2 regions of the Zoogloea sp. GW822-FHT05C07 genome follow, and region 2 is predicted to be linked to the other one. Evidence: predicted binding sites of a transcription regulator. Region 2 holds the regulator's gene; the other holds the start of a gene.
What was found. The regulator FliA, encoded in region 2, starts transcription of late flagellar genes. The targets are predictions, from matches to a motif close to CTAAAGTTNNNNNNNNNNNNGCCGNTA.

Region 1 (7,161 bases), 1.8 Mb from region 2:
GTCCGGCCCTTGCGTCTTGCGCAGCAACTCTACTTGCCGTGCGATGGCCATCCGCTGATCGAGCACCTTGCGCAATTCCATCCAGCGCTGCTGCTGCGCCACGCTCTCGACCGTCAGTTGCCGGATGCTTGCGAGGCTCGCCTCCCGCGCGGCTATGGCGTCGTCCCGTTCGGCGAGCAGGGCCGGGTCCCCGCTCAAGCGGAAGCCCTGTGTCGTCAACTCGATCTGTAGCGAATAGCCTCTGACGCGGGCCAGGTCGTGAAGGACCTCCTGGCTGCGTGCCACCATCCCCGCCGCCTTGGCGGCATCGTCGGCGATTTTCCAGGTAGCGGTAGCCAACGCGATCACGACCAGCATTGCCGCAGCAAATGCGAGTGCCACTTTGGACTCGAAACTAGATCGAAACGTTTTGGCCCCCTTTGCTTTCAATACGTGGCCACTTCATGACTGAAGTCCATCGACTTCTGCAGGGCCCGCCATTCCGGGCCAAAAATGGAACTCAAGCGTTTCGCTTTTTTCCATTTGGACGTCTGCCATCCAAAAAAATATAACGCACCAAATGCCCGTACATTGATCCAAGCTATAGGAAACGTTGAATGTTTGGCATGTTCGTGGATGGAGCACTCGTGATCTTACTCACGATCATATCGCTCAAGTACAGACTGGCCTAGTCTTGATGAGTACAAGGCTTTTCATTTTTATCAGTGTCAGGTTAATTGACGTAGCGGCATTCGAAGCAGCTGCGTCCGACGTTCACCGTCGTCAACAACAGGAGGCATCAAATGTTCTGGGATGCAATCGGCGTCGGACTTTTCACGCCGCTTCTTATACTGGCCGCAGTTCTCTTCCTTGGCTCGGCCATCCGCATCTTTCGTGAGTACGAGCGCGGCGTTGTCTTCACGCTGGGTCGCTTCCAGCAGGTGAAAGGGCCGGGGCTGGTGATCATCATTCCGGGCATTCAGCAGGTCGTGCGGGTCGATCTGCGCACTGTCGTACTGGAGGTGCCCACGCAGGATGTGATCTCCAAGGACAACGTATCGGTCAAGGTCAGCGCGGTTGTCTATTTCCGCGTGGTGGACCCGCAGAAGGCCATCATCCAGGTCGTCGATTTCATGAACGCCACCAGCCAGCTGGCGCAGACCATGCTGCGCTCCGTGCTGGGCAAACATCTGCTCGACGACATGCTGTCCGAGCGCGAGAGGCTGAACCTGGATATCCAGCAGGCGCTCGACGCGCAGACCGATACATGGGGCATCAAGGTCTCCAACGTCGAGATCAAGCAGGTGGACCTCACCGAATCGATGGTCCGCGCCATCGCCCGGCAGGCCGAGGCGGAACGCGAGCGGCGCGCCAAGGTGATCCACGCCGAAGGCGAACTGCAGGCCTCCGAAAAGCTCTTCCAGGCCGCCAAGATCCTGGCCCAGGAACCTCAGGCCATCCAGCTGCGCTACCTCGAAACGCTCACCGTGATCGGTGCCGACAAGAACACCACCATCGTTTTCCCGCTCCCGATGGATGTCATCGCCCCGTTCATCAAGAAGTGAGCTACGAACGGGATCATTGAACCCAATGCGTCCGCGCAGCCGGCAGTCCTTCGGCCGCTCGCGCGGACGCGGTCTTTACATCCTTTTACCTGTGGCTGCTCTAAAACTTACTCAGCTTGATGCCGATAGCAAAAACGGGAAAACCAAATGAAATGAGCCCCTGAAATGGCATCCGTAACGAACGTCTCCATCCCCAGCACATCGACCGCATCCAGCTCCACCTCCACGAGTGGGAGCAGTGACGCACAGGTTGCGGCACTGCAAAAACAGCTTCAGACCGTGAAGAAGCAGCTGGAGAACGCTCAGAAGGACACCTCCGGCAAAAGCGCGGAGAAGATCAAGCTACTGCAACAGCAAGTCACCCAGCTCCAGGCGCGTATCGAGCAGCTCAAGGCCCAGAAGAAGCAGGAGTCCGAGCAGGGCAGAAAGACGACGGCGGCTGCAACTGCAACGCAGCCCTCCGCCAAGGCGACGGACGGTACGCTGGGAACCAAGGTGGATGAGTTTGCGTAAGGGGGTATGGTTCAAGGCGCCACCGTGCATGTGGGCGACCATGGTGCGCGGTGGCACTACACTTGAGGCACGTCAGAGTTCCTGAAAAATCAGCGGCCTTGAGCTTGCAAATTGATCAATCAATCCTGCACGCCTTGGTGATTCTCCGATTGACGATCTGCGATGCTCTGCATTTTCCCTCAACGTACTCTTTGCCATCAAAGCGGAAAGGCGTCTCGTAGCACCATCCGCCGAAACATTGGGAGACCAGAATGTCATGCATGGAATGGTGTGCCTGCGTCAAAACGGCGAACTTGTCCGAGCGGCTCTGGAAAATGACGCGATTCTTGCTGTCTACGACCCAGTAGCAGTATGTGTGCGCACCGTAGAACGCACTAAGGTAAGGCTGAAAAGCGGGGCGGACGAATAGATGCTTGTCTCCCTTGCCGCTCAGGCGTATCCGTTTTCCGACAAGGTATTTTCGATAGTTCTTGTTCAGACCTTTCTCTTCAAGCTCTTCGTCCAGCAACTCCTTTTCATCGAATTCCCAGATTATTCTCTCCGCGGTCTTCTGGGGGATCGTGCCCCATCCGGTTGTGGGGTACTCCGTCCCAAATTCGACCGCTACTCCGGCATAGGCTGCAATAGGGAGTAGTGTAAGAAGAGAGAGGGCTCTGGATGTCATCTGGTGCTTATTGCCTCGTACTCATGGCTTTCTAGTCGTCATTACACGCAATCTCCTGCAACCAGGGCGCCTCCGCCAGCCGCTCCGACAGGAAATCGATGAAGGCCTGAACCCGGGCAGGGCGGCTGCGGCCCGGTGGGGTGACGATGTGCAGCGCGATCGAATCGACTTTCCAGTCGCACATGACCGTTTCCAGTTGCCCCGACTGCAGTTCATCCCACACCAGGAACTCCGGCTGAAGTGCCAGCCCGAGGCCCGCCTTGAGGGCGGGCATCATGGCTTCCGCGTTGTTGGCGCATAGGGGGGCCTGCATGGCCTGGGTGAATTCGCCTTGTTGATCATGCCGAAACCGCCAGCATCCGCCAGTGCGTGAGTTCGAGTACATCAGCCCCCGGTGCTGCGCGAGCTCGCGCGGGTGATCCGGTTTGCCGTAGCGCTCGAAATAGGCCGGCGCGCCGACCAGCAGGATCTTTACCGCATAAAGGCGGCGGGCCAGCAGGCTTGAATCCGCCATCGTGGAGATGCGCAGCCCGAGGTCGAAGCGGTTGGCGACCAAGTCGACAATCTCGTCGGTGAAATGGAAATCCAGGCTGACGTCGGGCAGCCGCGCCATGAAGTCCGGCAGGAGGGGCGCCAGGTACGAGATTCCGAAGGACATCGGCACCGTGATCCGGATCGGCCCGCGCAGACTGACTGACTGTTCCGTGACTTCGGCCTCGATCGCTTGCCCCTCGGACAGGATGCGCGTCGCCCGTTCCAGCGCGGCATAGCCGCTTTCCGTCAGCGACAGGCGCCGGGAGTTGCGATGGAAGAGCACCGTTCCCATGCGCTTTTCCAGGCGGAGTACCGCTTTGGATACCGTGGCCTGGGAGAGATCGAACTCGGCGGCGGTGCGGGCGAAGGACCCGGTTTCCGCAACTTTGGCGAAGAGGGCCCAGGCCTCGAGATCCGGTAATTTTTTCATGCGACCTTACTCCTCTGTCTGGGCGTGCGAGGCCATCCATGACATCAAGAATGGAAAGGATGCCATGCCGTTCGTCTCATTCTAAATGGGTTAGGCCTTGTCTATAGTGCCTGCATCAAGGCAGCGCTTCGTCTGCCCCAGTTTCCCAACCCCGTTCGTTGTACGAAATCAGAGGAGCCCGCCGCCATGACCGTCGCCGCCACCCCCACGCCCAGCCCGCTGCTGCTCACCCCGACCGACCATACGCTGATCCTCATCGACTACCAGTCGCAGATGGCCTTCGCCACGCACTCCATCGACATCCCCTCGCTGCGCAACAACGCCGGCCTGGTAGCCAGCGCGGCGGCCGGCTTTGGCGTATCGACCATCCTGACGACCGTCGCCGAAAAGAGCTTTTCCGGGCCGATGTTCGAGGAGGTGACCTCGCCTTTCCCGGGCCAGGCCCTGCTGGATCGCACCTCGATGAACACCTGGGAAGACGCCGCCGTGATCGCCCAGGTCAACAAGATCGGCAAGGGGCGCATCGTCTTCGGCGGCTTGTGGACCAGCGTCTGTATCGTCGGCCCGACCTTGTCGGCACTCTCGCAGGGCTTCGAGGTCTATGTGATCACCGACGCCTGCGGAGACGTCTCCACCGAAGCGCACGAACGTGCGGTGCAACGCATGGTGCAAGCCGGTGCCCGCCCGATGACGGCGCTGCAGTACCTGCTCGAACTCCAGCGCGACTGGGCCCGTACCGACACCTACGAGCTGACCACCGGCATCGCCAAGAAGCTCGGGGGCGGCTATGGCCTCGGGATCACCTACGCCAAGACGATGTTCGGTGCCCACGAGGGCTGAAAGAGGCAAGGCCAATGAAACCCTATCTGATTTCATTGGCGGTCGGTGTGCTGGTGGGCGTGATCTACAGCCTGTTGAACGTGCGCTCACCAGCGCCGCCGGTCGTCGCCATCGTCGGGCTGCTCGGGATGCTCATCGGCGAGCAGCTCGTGCCGGTCGGCAAACAGTTGTTGAGCGGTTCGGCCTTCACGGCCGCTTGCGACCGATCGCAAGCCACGGACCATGTGTTCGGCCAGTTACCAGGCCGCCAGGCCATGCAGCAGACCAAGGCGCCCGAGGAGAAGCGATCATGACAGCACCCACGACGGCCGACGTCATCCTGCGCAACGGTCGATTCACCACGCTGGACACCAGCAAGCCCACCGCCAGTGCCGTAGCCATCAAGGACGGCAAGTTCCTGGCGGTGGGCGACGATGCGGACATCCAGCTTTTCGCGGATTCGGGCACGCGCGTCATCGACCTCAAGGGGCGCAGCGTGTTGCCCGGCTTGGTCGACAACCATACCCACGTCGTCCGCGGTGGCCTCAACTACAACATGGAGCTGCGCTGGGATGGCGTGCGCTCGCTGGCCGACGCCATGGACATGCTGCGGCGGCAGGTGGCGATCACGCCCGCGCCGCAGTGGGTGCGCGTGGTGGGCGGCTTCACCGAGCATCAGTTCATCGAGAAACGGCTGCCGACCATCGACGAGATCAACGCCATCGCGCCCGATACGCCGGTCTTCCTGTTGCATCTCTACGACCGCGCGCTCCTCAACGGGGCGGCGCTGCGTGCCGTCGGCTACACCAGGGACACGCCGGAGCCCCCCGGCGGCGAGATCACCCGCGATGCCAGCGGCAACCCGACGGGCCTGCTGCTGGCCAAACCCAACGCCGCCATCCTCTACGCCACCCTGGCGAAGGGCCCCAAGCTCCCCTTCGACTACCAGCTCAACTCGACGCGGCATTTCATGCGCGAGCTCAACCGCCTGGGCGTTACCGGAGTCATCGATGCCGGCGGCGGCTTCCAGAACTACCCGGACGACTATGCGGTGATCCAGAAGCTGGCCGACGAAGGCCAGATGACGGTTCGGCTGGCCTACAACCTGTTCACCCAGAAGCCCAAGCAGGAGAAGGAGGACTTCCTCAACTGGACGGCCAGCGTCAAATACAAGCAGGGCAACGACTACTTCCGCCATAACGGTGCCGGCGAAATGCTGGTGTTTTCGGCGGCGGACTTCGAGGACTTCCGCCAGCCCCGCCCGGACATGCCGCAGGAAATGGAAGGGGAGCTGGAGGAGGTGGTGCGCATCCTCGCCCACAACCGCTGGCCCTGGCGCTTGCACGCCACCTACGACGAAACCATCTCCCGCGCCCTCGACGTGTTCGAGAAAGTGGATCGGGACATTCCCCTCAAAGGCCTGAACTGGTTCTTCGACCACGCCGAAACCATCTCGGACGAATCCATCGACCGTATCACCGCGCTGGGCGGAGGCATCGCCGTGCAGCACCGCATGGCCTACCAGGGCGAGTATTTCGTCGAACGCTACGGCCCCGCCGCGGCCGAAGCGACGCCCCCCATCGCCCGCATGCTGGCCAAGGGCGTGAACGTCTCGGCCGGCACCGACGCCACCCGTGTCGCCTCCTACAACCCGTGGGTGTCCCTGGCCTGGATGATCACCGGCAAGACCGTCGGCGGCCTGCAGATCTACCCGCGCCGCAACTGCCTGGACCGGGAGACCGCGCTGCGCATGTGGACCGAGAAGGTGGCCTGGTTCTCCAACGAGGAAGGCCGGCGCGGCCGCATCGCGACGGGCCAGTTTGCCGACCTGATCGTGCCGGACAAGGATTTCTTCAGCTGCGCCGAGGATGAAATCTCCTTCCTCACCTCCGAACTCACCATGGTGGGCGGCCGCGTCGTCTATGGCGCGGGCGACTTTGCCCCGGAGGACGACAACCCCGTGCCTCCGGCCATGCCCGAGTGGTCGCCGGTGCGAACCTTCAAGGGCTATGCAGCCTGGGGCGAGCCGGATGGGGCAGGGCGGCATTCGCTACATCGCCAGGCCATCGCCGCCTGCGGATGCAACAGCGCCTGCGGCCTGCACGGCCACGCGCACGCCAGAGCCTGGGGATCGAAGGTGCCAGTGGCCGATCTGAAAGGCTTCTTCGGCGCCCTGGGCTGTTCCTGCTGGGCGGTGTAAACCTATGAAGGAAAGACGGGCTCCATGACAGCACAGACCACCACGGCCGCGGCCGGCAGCTTCGCGCCCCTCCGGCAACAACTCTTCGCCGTGCTGTGGGTGGCAACGGTGATCGGCAACACCGGCAGCTTCATCCGCGATGTGGCCAGCGCCTGGCTGATGACCGACCTGTCGGTGTCGCCGGCCGCCGTGGCCATGGTGCAGGCCGCGGCAACCTTGCCCGTCTTCCTGCTCGCCATCCCCGCCGGCGTGCTGTCGGACATCCTCGACCGGCGCAAATTCCTCATCGGCATCCAGGGGCTGCTCGCTACGGTCAGCATCTGCCTGATGCTGCTGTCCGCCTTCGGCCAGCAAACCGTGGCTTCGCTGATCGGACTCACCTTTCTGGGCGGCATTGGCGCAGCGTTGATGGGCCCCACCTGGCAAGCCATCGTCCCAGAGCTGGTCGACAAGAAAG
Region 2 (7,161 bases):
GCGACTTCGCCGCCGACAACGTCCTCCCGCCCTGCCTTCAACTGGAAGCCTTCATGCCTCCCGGCAGCCGCCCGTGGGGCCGCCTGACCGTCGGCGTGCGCTGCCTGGCACCGACCCCCTGGTCCGCTTACGTGCCCGCAGACGTCCGGGTCCGGGGCGTCTATCTGGTCACGGCGGCCCCCCTGCTGGCCGGGCAGATCGTCGGGCCCAGCGACCTGCGCCACGAAACCGGTGAGCTGAGCGCCCAGGCTCCGGATGTACTGACCGACCCGTCACAGGCCGTCGGCTACGCCGCGCGCATCTCCCTGGCCGCCGGCAAGCCGCTGGCCGCCAGCCACTTGCGCCTGCCGCCGGCCGTCGTCCAGGGCCAGCCGGTGAAGGTCATTTCCCGCGGCCCCGGCTTTCAGGTGGCCAACGACGGAACGGCGCTGAGCACGGCCCCCGACGGCCAGGGCGCGCAGGTCCGCCTGAGCACCGGCCAGGTCGTGCGCGGCATTGCCCGCAACGGCGGGTTCATCGAGATCATCACCCCGTAATGCACGGCCTCCATGACATTCAAACGGGTTAAAGTTTTGGCCCTGCGCGTCGTTGACCTGAACGACTTGTGGAAGAAAGGACAAGACCGTGAAGATTGAAAACTCAGTCAAAGCGACCGGTGGCCTGCCGTCCAGCGACGGACGAACCCGTGCAACCAAGGACAGCACCAGGACGCAATCGAGCAGCAGCGATACCGACAAGGTCGAGATCTCCTCCCTGTCGTCGCGCATGCAACAGATGGAAGAAACCATCGCCAGCACCCCCGTCGTGGACAGCGCCAAGGTCGATGAGATCAAGCAGGCCATGAGCCAGGGTCACTTCAAGGTGGATACCGGCAAGGTCGCGGACGGGCTGATCGAAAGCGTTCGCCAGATGCTGGCCACCCAGACCGGGCGCGCCTGATAGAGCATGGCAACCGTCGATCAGACCTTCATTCATCGCCTTGCCGTGCTCATCGGCGAGGAGCGCAGCGGCCTGCAGAGCTTCATCGCACTGCTGCAGCAGGAGGAGGCCTTGCTGATCGCCGGCAAGATCGACACCCTGACGACGCTTGCCGAGGAAAAGACCTCGCTTTACCGCACGCTGCAGCGCCTGTCCGACGACAGGACCGTGATGTTCTCGCGAGCCGGCGCCCGGGTCAGCAACGAGAACATCCGGCTCGCCCTCGGCAGCATGCCGGAAGCGCTCGCCAGCTGGGACGAGGTGATCACCCTCGCCACCGAGGCCAGGGAACGCAATCGCGTCAATGGACAACTGATCCGCGAGCGCCTGCAGAACAACCAGCAGGCCCTGAGCACGCTGCTTGCCGCCGCCGAACATCCACAGATCTATGGCCAGGACGGTCAGTCGCGCCCCACCGGAGGCGGCCGCCACCTGGGATCGGCCTGATCTCGGCCTCGGCGTTCCACTCAGCAGCTCACCCAGTCCGTTCAGCCGGTTCAGAGCCTCTCAGCGTTTATCCTGACCCGAAGCCGCCGGCGCTGCCGCATCCCCTGCCGGCGCCCGCGCGGACGGCAAGGCCGGCTCATTCGACGGCAGGATGGAATCGGCCACGCCTGAAGCTCTGACAGGCTTGTTCGGCTCCGGCTCGGCGACCCGCGATTCGATCAGGATCGTGACGCGGCGGTTGCGGGCACGCCCGTCCGGCGTGGCATTGTCGGCGACCGGCCGTTGATCGCCGTAGCCCGCCGCCGTCAGGCGTGCAGGCTTGACGCCGTTCTCGATGAACAGGCGCACCACGCTGGAGGCCCGTACAGCAGACAACTCCCAGTTGGACGGAAACATCGCGGTCGCAATCGGCGTCACGTCGGTATGCCCTTCGACGGTGATCGGAAACTCCGCTCCGGCCAGCACCTGGGCCACCGCACGCAACGCCCTGACGGCCTCCGGCCCGAGCTGGGCGTACCCCGGCGCAAAGAGCACGCTTGCGTTGATCTCGACGGTGATCCCGAACGCCCCTTCGGTGACCCGCACCTGACCATCGGCCACCAGCGGGGCCAGCACCTTGCGGATCTCCTCGGCCATGTTGCGCACCCGCTCGGCCTTCGAACGACGCGCCTCGTCGGTCTCGCCGGCCGCATTCGGTGGCGTTGCCGTGCTCGGGCGGATTGGCGGGATCGGATTTGACGCGATCCGTGGGTTGTCGCTGTTGGCGATGTTGCGAAAGGCGTTCACCACCGAATCGGACATGATCCGGTACTTGCCCTCGTTGAGCGACGACAGGGAATACATCACCACGAAGAAAGCGAACAGCAGGGTGATGAAGTCGGCGTAGGAGACCAGCCAGCGCTCATGGCTCTCGTGCTCGTCTTCCCGCTTTCCACGCCGCCGCGCCATGCCCTTAGCCCACGTACCCGCTCAGACGGCGTTCGATAATGCGGGGATTGTCGCCATTTGCGATCCCGACAAGTCCGTCGAGCAGCATCTCCCGCATGGAGACCAGCGTGCCGATGACGGCCATGAGCTTCTTCGAGACCGGCAGGAAGATCAGGTTGGCCGAGCCCACGCCATAGATCGTCGCCACGAAGGCGACGGCGATCCCAGAACCGAGGCGCGACGGATCGGACAGATTCTCCATCACGTGGATCAGGCCCATCACCGCCCCCAGGATGCCGATCGTCGGCGCGTAGCCACCGGCCGCCTCCCAGATCTTCGCGCCCTGCCTCATCTGCGCCTCCCAGGTGTCGATATCCACCTCCAGCACATCCCGCAGGCGCTCCGGCTCGACCCCATCGACCAGCAATTGCAGGCCCTTCTGAATGAAGGGGTCCTCCAGCGCCGGAATCTGCGCCTCCAGGGACAGCAGGCCTTCCTTGCGAGCCACGTGGCTCCAGTCGACGATCTGCGCGATCAACTCGGCGTGGTTGAGCGCCGGCGGGACGAAGACCCAGCGGACCATTCGGACCCCGGTGCGGAAGACCTGCAAAGAACTCTGCAGCATGACCGCGCCAAGGGTGCCGCCGATGACGATCATGAAGGCCGTGGGCTGGATCAATGAACCTACATGCCCGCCCTCCAGCACCTGGCCGATGAGAATTGCCGCCAGGGCAAGGGTGATCCCGATAAGACTGATGCTGTCCATGCGCGCCCTCTGGCCGTGGTTCAGGATGCTGCCGGACGCCGGCCGCGGCCACGGCCTTCACCCTTGGCCTTCGCCATGCCCTGCGCCGCCCCGGAGATGCGCGCGCGCAGCCGCGCGATAGCCTGGCTGTGCAACTGGCACACCCGCGATTCGGATACGCCGAGAACTTCGCCGATCTCGCGCAGGTTCATGTCCTGCTCATAGTAGAGCCCCATCACGGTCTGCTCGCGCTCCGGCAGATCGTCAATGGCCTTCACCAGCACGTCCCGCATGTTGCCCTCGAGCAGCAGGGTCAGGGGATCATTCCCCTCCAGCGTGATGTGGCGCTCCAGATAGTCGTCCTCCCCGTCACCGGAGAAATCCTCGAAATACACCAGCTGGTAGCCGCGGGCTTCCTGCAGCATGTGCTGGTACTCGGCGAGGGGCAGCCCGAGGGAGTCGGCCAGTTCCGTTTCCGTGGGCGGCCGGCCGTTCTGCTGCTCGAGCTGGTGCACGGCGGCCTCGATGCGCCGCATGTCCCGCCGCAGGCTGCGCGGCAGCCAGTCGTTCTCGCGCAAGCCATCGAGCATGGCACCGCGCACGCGCTGCACCGCATAGGTTTCGAATTGCGCCCCCAGGCCTTCCTCATAGCGGTTGATCGCGTCGAGCAGGCCCAGCATGCCGTTCTGGATGATGTCCTCCACCTGAACGCTGGCCGGCAACTTGGCCATCAGGTGATAGGCAATGCGTTTGACCAGCGGTGCGTACTGGACAACGAGTTGCTCTTTATCGAGGGTGCCGGAGGCGGTGTACATCTGTCATCAGCTTTCTGATCTGGGTTTCCGGGGCCGTCCGCATGTTACGAGACCCCCACCGGCAACGCTACGCTTCTCAATGCCCTGTGCGACACAATCCACGAACGGGTCGATTCAACCGGCCATTCCGGCCTGGGTCGACCAGGCACGCAGGCGCCGGATGAAGGCGCCGGCACCGTCGGCAGGATGGCGCGCGCCGAGCGGCGTCGTCATTGCCTCGGCCAGCGGGTCGCGCTCCACCTCACCGCGCCACACCAGCGGCAGGCCGACATGGCGGTTACTGAAATCCTGCAGGCTGGCAAACAGGGCGGTTGCATCGGCCCGGTCGCGGGCCCCGCTGACGGCAATCTCCAGCGACCCCGCGCCGGCGGCGGCCAGCCCCTTGATCCATTGGCAGGCCCCCCGCGCGCCGACGCCGCTCGCCTCCACCACCAGCAGGCGGCGCCCCGCCGCGCGGGCGAAGGGCGTCAGGCGACGGGCATCACCGACCGTGTGGATTGCCAGCAGGTCGGCCCGGCGCTGCAGCTCGGTGATGCCGGCCTCCAGCCGCGCATGGTGGCTGGCGCCGAGGAGCGGAACCGCCTGCACGGTGGCCGCGGCCGGCACGATCCACAGGCCGTCGGTCACCTCACGCATCGTTTCGGTCACATCGTGCTGTCCCTGCAGGGCGCCGAGCAGATCGCCGCCTTCCGGAAAGCCGAAGGCGGCCAGCAGGGAGCCACGCTCGGGCGCGTGTTCGTCGATCGCCACCACGCGCCGCGCGCCATCGGTCAGCGCCAGCAAGGCCTGCACGGCCAGGTCACGGGGTGAGCGGCCCGAGGTGAACAAGGCCACCACGGCTGAAGGCGTACGGCGGAACAGGCGGCGCAGGCCGGCAGCCTGATCGGAAGCATGCAGCATCTTAGAGGCCTCCCCTCAGGCTGGCTCCGCGGCCCTTGGCGCTGGTCGCCAGCATCAGGCCGGCCTCCAGCGGATCGAGGCGGAACGGCGAGCTGGCCGGCAGCTCGCGGAGCGCCTGGCCGAGAAGCTTGTCGCGGTTCGGCAGGTGCAGGTCTTCCGGCACCCGCTGGCCGTTGGCGACGTAAAAGACTTCCACCTGGCGGCGGATCGCCACGTCGAGCACCGGCGCCAGGGACATGGCCTCATCCATCTTGGTGAGGATCACGCCGGCCAGATCGTCACCGGCATAGGCATTGACCACGTCGTCGAGGGTGTCGCCACGGCTGGTCGCATTGAGCAGCAGCAGGCGCGACACCTTGCCCGCGCCGGTCAGCATCGCGGCCTGCTCGGCCACCATCTTGTCGCGCTGGCTCATGCCCATCGTGTCGATCAGCACCATGTGCTTGTCGCGCAGGCCGGCCAGGGTCTCGCGCAGATCGGTCGCGTCGCGGACCACGAAGACCGGCACGCCGAGGATACGGCCGTAGATGCGTAGCTGTTCGTGGGCGCCGATCCGGTAGCCGTCGGTGGTGATCAGGGCCAGTTTGTCGGCGCCATGGCGCACGACGCAGCGGGCGGCCAGCTTGGCCGTGGTGGTGGTCTTGCCGACGCCGGTGGGGCCGACCAGCGCATACACGCCCCCCCGGTCGATGATGTCCACGTCGCTGGCCATGGAGCGGAAACGCTGGTCGAGGGAGGCCTGCAGCAGGCGGTGCGCCTCTTCCGGCGCCTCATCCTCCGGCACTTCCTCGGCCAGCTCGCGGGCCAGCATGGCCGAGAACCCAGCTTCCAGCAGATCCCCGATCAGACGCGTACGGCCCGGCGCGGTACGGGCCATCTCGCCCCACGCAAAGCCGGCAAGCTGGCGCTCCAGCATGCCGCGGATGGCGGCCAGTTCGTTGGCCATCTGGGAATTGGCGTTTTCGAGGGCACGGATGCGCGCCTCCTCCTCGATGCCTCCAGGACGCTGGCGCGCGGCAGCGTCCCGGGCCGGCGCGGCGGGCGACGGAACGGGCTCGCTGCGCAGCGGTGAGCGCGGTGCCGCAGCAGCTGCCATCGCCGGCTCCACCGGCGGGCGCCGGACCTGGGCCGAGGCGGCATTGAAGACTTCCCGATTCAACTCGACTCGCGGCGGCGTGAAGCTCTGCACCGCAGCAGGAGCGCGCTGCGGGGCCGCTACCGGCCGTGACATCGAAGCGGCGGGCGCAGCTGGGGGAACGGACGCAACAGCCGATTGCTGGCGATTGCTTCCCGCCCGCGACAGGCTGACGCGGAAATCGTCATCGAAGAAATCTTCCGGAGGCTTCGGAGCGACCGCCGGCGCAGCTGCAGCCTGGACAGCCGGAGCCTGGCTGCGGGCGCGCTGGGCCTGCATGCTGGCCACGTCGCCGGCCGGCAATGCGAGGATCTCGACGCCTCCATTGGCGGCCCGATTGGAAAGCACCACCGCATCCGGCCCAAGATCATCCTTCAACATGCGAAGGGCCTCGCGAGCGGTTTTGGCAAAGTAGCGCTTGACGTTCATGCTCCTGTCTCCGGGAACGAAGGCCTTCAGGGGCTGGGCGCGTGCACACGCCAGCTGGCACTTCGGTAGCTTCGATTGTCTCCGGACCCACGCCTATTGAAGGCGCAGAAAAGACAGGTTTTAAGGCGCTATTCCTACTGACACCGTCAGAACATGCTCACGAAGTCACGGCGATCATTGCCGATACGCGGATCAGGCGGGTCTCGGGAACCTCGGAATTGGCCACCACCTTGAGACTGGGCACGGCCCTCCGCAGGAAGCGGGACAGCAGCCAGCGCAGCGGTGCGGGCACCAGCAGGACCGCTGGCAGGCCGATATCCTCCATGCGCTGGGCGGCCGCTGCTGTTTCACGCAGCAGCGTGTCGGCCAGCCCCGGCTCGATCGCGCCGCCCTCCGGCCCACCACCGGCCATGGCCTGCATCAGCACGCGCTCGAGGCCGGGGTCGAGAGCCATGACCTGAACTTCCCCATTGCCCGGGAAAAGGCCCTGCACGATGGCGCGGCCAAGGGACTGACGGACGCGCGTGGTGAGCTCCAACGGATCCTGGATGCGCGGCGCGCACTCCGCCAGCACCTCGATGATGGTCCGCATGTCGCGGATATTGACACCCTCGTCGAGGAGGTTCTGCAGCACCCGCTGCACGGTCGACAGCGACAGCAGCTTGGGCACCAGATCCTCGACCAGCTTCGGCGTTTCCTTGGCAATGTGGTCGAGCAGCGCCTGGGTTTCGAGGCGGCCGAGCAGTTCGGAGGCGTGACTGAGGATGACGTGATTCAGGTGGGTG

Region 1: AC3QL2_RS22740 (FlxA-like family protein) is a predicted target of FliA. The motif match lies at 1,646-1,672, and genes of this name have one in related genera.

What each region holds. Positions count from the first base shown of each region.
Region 1 is NZ_CM179510.1:4,941,851-4,949,011, forward strand. It holds gene AC3QL2_RS22730 (EAL domain-containing protein) at 1-381, opposite strand, end outside; gene AC3QL2_RS22735 (slipin family protein) at 783-1,544, shown strand; gene AC3QL2_RS22740 (FlxA-like family protein) at 1,710-2,057, shown strand; gene AC3QL2_RS22745 (hypothetical protein) at 2,173-2,721, opposite strand; gene AC3QL2_RS22750 (LysR family transcriptional regulator) at 2,753-3,685, opposite strand; gene AC3QL2_RS22755 (hydrolase) at 3,872-4,525, shown strand; gene AC3QL2_RS22760 (XapX domain-containing protein) at 4,540-4,818, shown strand; gene AC3QL2_RS22765 (amidohydrolase) at 4,815-6,704, shown strand; gene AC3QL2_RS22770 (MFS transporter) at 6,729-7,161, shown strand, end outside.
Region 2 is NZ_CM179510.1:1,251,374-1,258,534, forward strand. It holds gene flgA (flagellar basal body P-ring formation chaperone FlgA) at 1-536, shown strand, start outside; gene flgM (flagellar biosynthesis anti-sigma factor FlgM) at 625-939, shown strand; gene AC3QL2_RS05930 (flagella synthesis protein FlgN) at 946-1,425, shown strand; gene motD (flagellar motor protein MotD) at 1,486-2,373, opposite strand; gene AC3QL2_RS05940 (flagellar motor protein) at 2,378-3,118, opposite strand; gene AC3QL2_RS05945 (RNA polymerase sigma factor FliA) at 3,139-3,912, opposite strand; gene AC3QL2_RS05950 (MinD/ParA family ATP-binding protein) at 4,027-4,812, opposite strand; gene flhF (flagellar biosynthesis GTPase FlhF) at 4,814-6,376, opposite strand; gene flhA (flagellar biosynthesis protein FlhA) at 6,534-7,161, opposite strand, start outside.